DNA from 2 places in the Pantoea sp. Lij88 genome. Region 1 is predicted to be linked to the other one. Evidence: predicted binding sites of a transcription regulator. Region 1 holds the regulator's gene; the other holds the start of a gene.
What was found. Region 1 encodes PurR, which represses purine synthesis genes. Its sites were predicted from a motif close to CANGCAAACGTTTGCNTG; they were not measured.
Positions count from the first base shown of each region.

Region 2: the regulator PurR is predicted to act here: its motif matches at 1,461-1,478, upstream of PU624_RS21085 (NCS2 family permease).

Region 1 covers NZ_CP118269.1:2,242,391-2,246,268, forward strand. The annotation lists gene rnt (ribonuclease T) at 1-362, shown strand, start outside; gene PU624_RS14260 (Grx4 family monothiol glutaredoxin) at 406-741, opposite strand; gene PU624_RS14265 (C40 family peptidase) at 1,107-1,916, shown strand; gene cydH (cytochrome bd-I oxidase subunit CydH) at 1,962-2,051, opposite strand; gene purR (HTH-type transcriptional repressor PurR) at 2,333-3,358, shown strand; gene punR (DNA-binding transcriptional activator PunR) at 3,355-3,878, opposite strand, start outside.
Region 2 covers NZ_CP118269.1:3,682,012-3,685,889, forward strand. The annotation lists gene PU624_RS21085 (NCS2 family permease) at 14-1,363, opposite strand; gene PU624_RS21090 (glutathione S-transferase family protein) at 1,718-2,383, opposite strand; gene soxR (redox-sensitive transcriptional activator SoxR) at 2,423-2,908, opposite strand; gene soxS (superoxide response transcriptional regulator SoxS) at 3,009-3,434, shown strand; gene PU624_RS21105 (YjcB family protein) at 3,688-3,878, shown strand, end outside.

The DNA of each region.
Region 1 (3,878 bases):
TGCGCAAGGGCATTAAAGACAGCGGCTGCAATCGCGCCATTATGGTGGCGCATAATGCCACCTTCGACCTGAACTTCATGTCAGCGGCAGCAGAACGTGCCAGCCTGAAGCGCAATCCGTTTCACCCGTTCGCCACCTTTGATACTGCAGCGCTGAGCGGACTGGTGCTGGGTCAGACGGTGCTGGCGAAAGCCTGTATTGCGGCGGGAATGGAGTTTGACAGTACGCAGGCACATTCGGCGCTCTATGACACTCAGCAGACCGCGTCACTGTTCTGCGAGCTGGTGAACCGCTGGAAACGGTTAGGTGGCTGGCCACTGCCCTTCGCAGAAGGCGACGCAGAAGCCACGACATCCGCATAAGGGATGCCGCAATGAAAAAGGCCGACATGCTGTCGGCCTTTTTTTATTCTGCTTCTTTAAACTTTTCTGCAGTCTCTTTGATCAGCGTCTGCAGTTCACCACGTTGTAACATCTCAACGATGATGTCGCAGCCACCGACCAGTTCACCATCGACCCACAGCTGCGGGAAGGTTGGCCAGTTAGCGAACTTCGGCATCTCGGCACGAATGTCCGGGTTCTGCAGAATATCCACGTAAGCAAAACGCTCACCACAGGCTGACAGCGCCTGTACCGCCTGTGCAGAGAAACCGCAGCTAGGCAGTTTCGGGGAACCTTTCATGTACAGCAGGATCGGGTTTTCTGCGATCTGGCGCTGAATTTTTTCTACAGTACTCATAATTGCCTTCCTTAATTCGTCACTTCGTGTTTGTTTATTGTAGCGACTTCGCAGCGTGACTGAAAATGAGATTTTGACCGCTGCCCGATTAAATCGCCATCATTGTTAAGTCCTGCTTCGGGACGCCTGATTTCCTGTTTATTAACAGCTGGTAACAGTTTAATAATTCGTAATAATTTCGTTGATATAAGACGCTGAAAATGTTCATTTTCAGCGCGATTGCGTGGGTTGCAAAGATTAATATTAAAAGGCATTACAGTTTTTAAACGAACTGGACTAGAATGGCCTGGGCGCTGATCCTGGATCAGATTAATCTCAACTTTGTCGCGGTGCGTAGTGGCCCTGACAACTTAACTAATCAACGGACTATGCGTTTAATCATTACGCTTTTCATGCTGGCCTTTGCGCAACTGTTTTTCAACGTCGCTGCTGCTTCCCCGCACGCGCCGGTGAACGTCAGTTCGCATAAAGCAGAAAAAAAGAGTGCGCGCGACGATGAGCGCCGCAAGCGTCGCCAGGTAAAAACGGTGACCAAAAAAACTCGCCTCAGCCCTGTTCAAAAACTCAAAACTAAAAAACAGAAAAAAGTCGAACTCACTGCTAAACAGACGCCTGCTAAGAAGACCTCGCTCAAAACCGCCCGTATCAGCAAAACAAAAGAAAAAAATAAAGAGAAGAAACGCTATGGTCATCAGCGCCAGCTGAAAACGGCTGAGGTTATCGCCAGCGAGCCAGGCACCATTAAGATGAGTAAATCCCACCGTCAGCGCTATCAGAAGGCCCGTGAAACCGCGATGACCAAGCTGATGGGCCAGTTGGGTAAACCGTATCAGTGGGGCGGCACCTCACCTCACACCGGTTTTGATTGCAGTGGTCTGGTCTGGTACGCCTATAAAGATCTGGTGAAGTTTAAGATCCCACGTACCGCTAACGAGATGTATCACCTGCGTGACGCGGCACCCATCAAGCGTGAGTCACTGGAGAAAGGCGATCTGGTCTTCTTCCGTATTAATGGTCGCGGTACTGCGGACCACGTCGGCGTATACCTTGGCGATGGCAAGTTTATTCAGTCGCCACGTACCGGAAAAGATATTCAGATCAGCGCATTAGGGGAAGATTACTGGCAGCGCCACTACATTGGTGCCCGTCGGGTGATGACGCCGAAAACCATACGCTGAGCAGCAGAACAGTCAGAAAAAGCCGGGATAATCCCGGCTTTTTTGTTAGTGCAGAATGGCGGTAAAACTAAAGGCCACAATCATCAGCAGACAGCCCGCAGTGGTCATTAACGCCAGTTTAAGATCGGTACTCATTACATGCTCCTTAGTCACACAATTTGTAGGGTTATGGCATTTTCCCACACGACCCGGTAAAAATCTCGTTTTATCCGTCCAGCCTTGTTAGAATCCCGCCTTTGTTGCGCAACGCGCGCAACTCTGATTCCGTTTGCGCATCTTTTAAGGCGTTTATTCTCCGCCAGCGGCCTGTTTACCGACCAGAAAAGCTGCATTTTTGCGGAAAAATCCCTGAGCAGACGCAAACGTTTAACACTACGCTTATCAAAGATTTAGATAAGCACTGGAGTCCGATTTTCATGGCAACAATCAAAGATGTGGCGAAACGCGCCGGCGTCTCAACGACCACCGTTTCGCACGTCATCAATAAAACCCGCTTTGTCGCTGAAGAGACGCGCAACGCGGTCTGGCAGGCGATCAAGGAACTGCACTACTCGCCGAGCGCCGTGGCGCGCAGCCTGAAAGTGAACCACACCAAAACGCTGGGCCTGCTTGCCACCTCCAGCGAAGCACCCTATTTCGCTGAAATTATTGAAGCGGTTGAAAATCACTGTTTTGACAAAGGCTATACGCTGATTCTGGGTAATGCGCACAACGATCTGCAAAAGCAGCGTGCCTACCTCAGCATGATGGCGCAGAAGCGCGTCGATGGTCTGCTGGTGATGTGCTCTGAATATCCGGACGACCTGTTGCAGATGCTGGAAGAGAACCGCAATATCCCGATGGTGGTGATGGACTGGGGCGAGTCGCGCGCCGACTTCACCGACACGGTGCTGGATAATGCCTTCCAGGGCGGCTATCTGGCGGGACGCTATCTGATTGAACGTGGACACCGTGATATTGGTGCTATCCCCGGCCAGATGGAGCGCAATACCGGTGGCGGACGCCATGCCGGTTTCCTGAAAGCGCTGGAAGAAGCGGGTATCCAGCCGCGTGCCGAGTGGATTGTGCAGGGTGACTTTGAGCCGGAATCGGGCTATCAGGCGATGCAGCAGATCCTGTCGCAGAAACAGCGCCCGACGGCGGTGTTCTGCGGCGGTGACATCATGGCGATGGGCGCGATTTGCGCCGCTGACGAGATGGGGTTACGCGTCCCGCAGGATATTTCGGTGATCGGTTATGACAATGTGCGCAACGCCCGCTATTTCGCACCCGCCCTGACGACCGTACATCAGCCTAAAGCTCAGCTGGGGGAAAAAGCGCTGGATATGCTGCTGGACCGCATCACCAGTAAGCGTGAAATTTCACAAACGATCGAAGTCCATCCCACGCTGATTGAACGTCGTTCTGTGGCTGATGGTCCGTTCCGCGACTATCGCCGTTAATCCTCGCTTAACCACTCCTGATTAAGCGTTTGCGCATCACCCAGATAGCTGAGTAACCAGCCTGTCGCCGGTGATGCGCGATCCTCGGCCCAGCTGACGCAGCAGGGGCTATCCGGGAACGCCACCGGCAGTGTCAGTTCAACCAGATCGCCGCTGTCGAGCAGCGGTCTGGCAAGATGACCCGGTACCATCGCCACACACAATCCCGCCTGCACGCACTCCAGACCGGTCTGCCATTCCGGCACCACCAGCCTGCGCTGGTTATCCAGCGTCCACGTCATACGGCGCGGCAGCGCTCGCGAGGTATCTTCCAGCACCAGTGATGGCCAGCTTCGCAGCGTGTCATCATCGATCTGGCTCGCCTGCGTCAGTGGATGATCGGGCGCGACCACGCAGCGCCAGTTGAGGGTGCCCATATCCCGAAACGCAAAACGCCCGCCCACCGGAATCGCCTGGGTGGCCCCAATCGCCACTTCCACCCGGCCATCGGCCAGCGCATCCCAGACGCCATTAAATACCT
Region 2 (3,878 bases), 1.4 Mb from region 1:
CCCGGTTATACAGTCAGATCGCCCAGCCACCGGCGTAAAACGCCACCAGCGCAACGGCAATAATCACGGTGCCGACGTTGAGCTTCCGCCATTCACCGGCGAAGAGACGCCCCACCACCAGGCTGGCGAAACCGATCATGATACCGGTCACGATGTTGCAGGTGAGCACGATGATCACCGCCGTTAACAGGCCCGACATCGCATCGACAAAATCACCGAAGTCGACTTTCGCCACGTTACTGAGCATCAGCAGACCGACATACATCAAGGCAGGCGCAGTCGCGTAAGCGGGCACCAGATAAGCCAGTGGCGACATAAACAGAATGGCGAGGAACAGCAGGCCGACCACAATCGCGGTCAGACCGGTTTTGCCGCCCGCCGCCGTTCCTGCTGCCGACTCGATATAGACCGCCGCCGGTGACGCGCCCACCAGACCGGCAAAAAGGCTGCTGACCGAGTCGCTGGTCAGCGCACGGCCACCATTAATAATCTGGCCCTGTTTATCCAGCAGATTTGCCTGACCCGCGACCGCGCGAATGGTGCCGGTGGCATCAAAGACCGCCGTCATCACCAGCGCCAGCACGCTGGGCAGCACCGCAGGTTTCATTGCCCCCATGATGTCGAGGCTGAACAGCAGCGACTGACCGCTGGCGTCACGCAGGCTCGGCAGCGCAAACAGCCCCTGATAGCTTACCGCCGGGTCAAAGATCAGGCCCAGCAGCGAAATGGCGATAATCGTCAGCAGGATGCCGCCCGGCACCCGGCGCTTCTCCAGTCCGATAATCGCAGCCAGTCCCAGCAGCGTCATCATCACCGGGAACGTGGTGAAGTGACCCAGCGCCACCGGCAGGCCCGGCGCCGGGTTTTTCACCACCAGCCCCACCCCGTCAGCGGCAATCAGCAGCAGAAACAGGCCAATCCCGACGCCGGTGCCGTGCGCCACGCCCATCGGCAGGTTACGCAAAATCCAGGCACGGATGCCGGTCACGGAGATCAGGGTAAACAGCAGGCCCATCAGGAACACCGCGCCCAGCGCGACCGGCACGCTGATGTGCTGCCCCAGCACCAGGCTGAAAGCGGTAAAGGCGGTTAAGGAGATGGCGCAGCCAATGGCCATCGGCAGATTGGCCCACAGCCCCATAAGGATGGAACCGAAGCTGGCGACCAGACAGGTGGCGACAAACACGGCGGAGGGGGAGAAACCGGCTTTGCCCAGCATTCCCGGCACCACGATGACGGAGTAGACCATCGCCAGGAAGGTGGTGAGTCCGGCCAGAATTTCCTGACGCACGCTGCTGCCGCGCGCCGGGATCGAGAACCAGGCGTCCAGTTTTCCACTGGCCGGGCGTGATTCAGTTGACATAGTTGAGCCTCAAAATTTTTGTTGTGTGGATCGCTCTGCGACCATCGCTGTCCCTGGAATAAGCGGGTAGACGGCGTCACTGTCGGGATAAACCCGCCAGGCAAACGTTTACCTTGCCGCAGATAGTTGGCCGTCAAAATCGGCCAGATAAAAAGGCAGGGGATTATCCGGCGTTTAGCGGCACATTTTCAACTGCCAGAAGGAGATTCTTCAGCATAAAGATCAGGATTAAGCCACAGGCAGGCGCGCGTCATCCGTCAGACTGGAACGCTGAGACCCTGAAGTTAAAGCGATTTTAGTGAGATGGGCACCGGCGCAGCCGTGATGAGTCAGGCCACGCCGGTCGGGAGAGGATTAACCTGGGAGTGAAAGCTCGCCGCCCTGCGCAATCGCACGTTGCCAGGCGGCACGCTGCTGCACAGTCTGCAGCCATTTCTCCGTAGCAGGCATCTGATCGAGTCCGGCACGTCGCGCCAGCGCCAGCAGCGGAAAGCTCATCTGGATATCCGCAATCGAGAAACGCTGACCGGCAAACCAGGGGTTAGCCGCCAGATGCTGTTCGATCATCTGCATGTGGGGCTTAAGCTGTTTATCCAGGAACGCCTTCTGCACCCCTTTACCGAAGGCCGCGCCGACCGGACGCATCAGCCACGGCACCGGCGCTTTGCCCATCTGTCCGAAAATCAGCTTCATCACCAGCAGCGGCATCAGCGACCCTTCGGCATAATGCAGCCAGTAGCGGCACTGTAGCCGTGACGCCTCATCGCTGACTTTCAGCCGGAACTCGTGATCATATTTCTCTTCGAGGTATTCGAGAATGGCCCCTGATTCTGCCACCACCTGGTTCCCGTCGGTAATGACCGGCGATTTCCCCAGCGGATGCACTTTTTTCAGCGCCTCCGGAGCCAGCATGGTCGGTTCGCGTTGATAGCGTTTTATCTGGTACGGCACTTCCAGCTCTTCCAGCAGCCACAGCACCCGATGCGAGCGCGATTTCTCAAGATGGTGAACGGTGATCATCATGATTCCCTGTGTTTTAACCTTCCCCAAGTATAGACGTCACTCCACATCCGGATGTTTATCATCCTGTTCCGGGTCGAGCAGCACCGCACCCGAGCCCTGCTGTCCCAGCCGGTCGCCGGGATTGCGCAGCGGGCAGTCGCGCATCGACAGGCAGCCGCAACCGATGCAGCCATCCAGGTCATTACGCAGGCGGGTCAGGGTTTCAATGCGCTTATCCAGCTCTTCGCGCCAGTGCTGAGTCAGCGCATCCCACTCGAGTGTCGACATACGCTTGTTCGCCGGAATGTGATCCAGACTGTCGCTGACCGTCGCCAGCGGAATGCCGATGCGCTGTGCAATCTTGATAATCGCGACGCGTCGCAGCACATCACGGCTGTATCGCCGCTGATTGCCGCTGTTACGCGTGCTGGAGATGAGCCCTTTGGTCTCATAGAAATGCAGCGCCGAGACCGCCACACCGCTGCGGCGCGCCACTTCACCCGGTGTTAAAACCGGTTTGGGATAGTTGCGTTCTTTTTTCATCAGGCTCTTTACCTCAAGTTAACTTGAGGAATTATACTCGCTCTCCATCGAAACCCCTAAACTCCCATTACCGCTTATTAAGCACCAGAAGGATGAGGCCATGATGCAAGAAGAGATCATTCATTCCCTGACGCACTGGATTGACCAGAACCTGGATAAAAGCCTGTCTATTGATGAAGTTGCAGCGAAATCGGGCTATTCGAAGTGGCATCTGCAGCGTATGTTCCGTTCCGTAACGAAACAGACGCTGGGTGGCTATATTCGTGAGCGCCGCCTGACGCTGGCAGCAGAAGCCCTGTCGCAGACACAGCGGCCGGTGTTTGATATTGCGATGCAGTATGGCTATGACTCGCAGCAGACCTTCTCACGGGTGTTTCGTCGTCAGTTTGCCCAGACGCCGACCGCGTACCGCCACACTATGCGCCGCCAGGCGATTCAGCGCCCTCGCCTGCTGAGTTTTGGCTGTAACGATCCGATTAACAGCTTTACCCAGCGCACCACCGGCGAGTGCTGCCCGGTTCGTTAATTCTCTGTTGCGCCCTCACCGGGCGCATCTGACTGATTTCCCCGCCGTTCTTCTGCTGCTGTTAACGCTTCCTTAGTCCCCCTGCCAGACCCGTGTAAATTTTGTTCAAAATTTAAAATCGAGTGATATAATGTGACCCAAGTCACACTTTGAACCTGGTTTGACGGTGAAAAAGTCTCCCCTGACACACTTTTTCGCCGCCGGTGATGTCCGCAGATTGTCAGGAATACTTACTGATATTGAGGTCCGGCCGATGGCTACGTTAACCGCCAGTTTTCTTGTTATGCGTTGGGAATTGCTGAGCGCAATCATGATGTTTTTTGCCAGCACCCTGAAAACCAAACTTCGTCAGGATAGCCGTCACGTGATGGCCTTTATGTGTGGCGGAATTGGTTTAGGCATGACCTGCTGGTTTGTTACCGGCCTGATGGGCATTACCCTGAG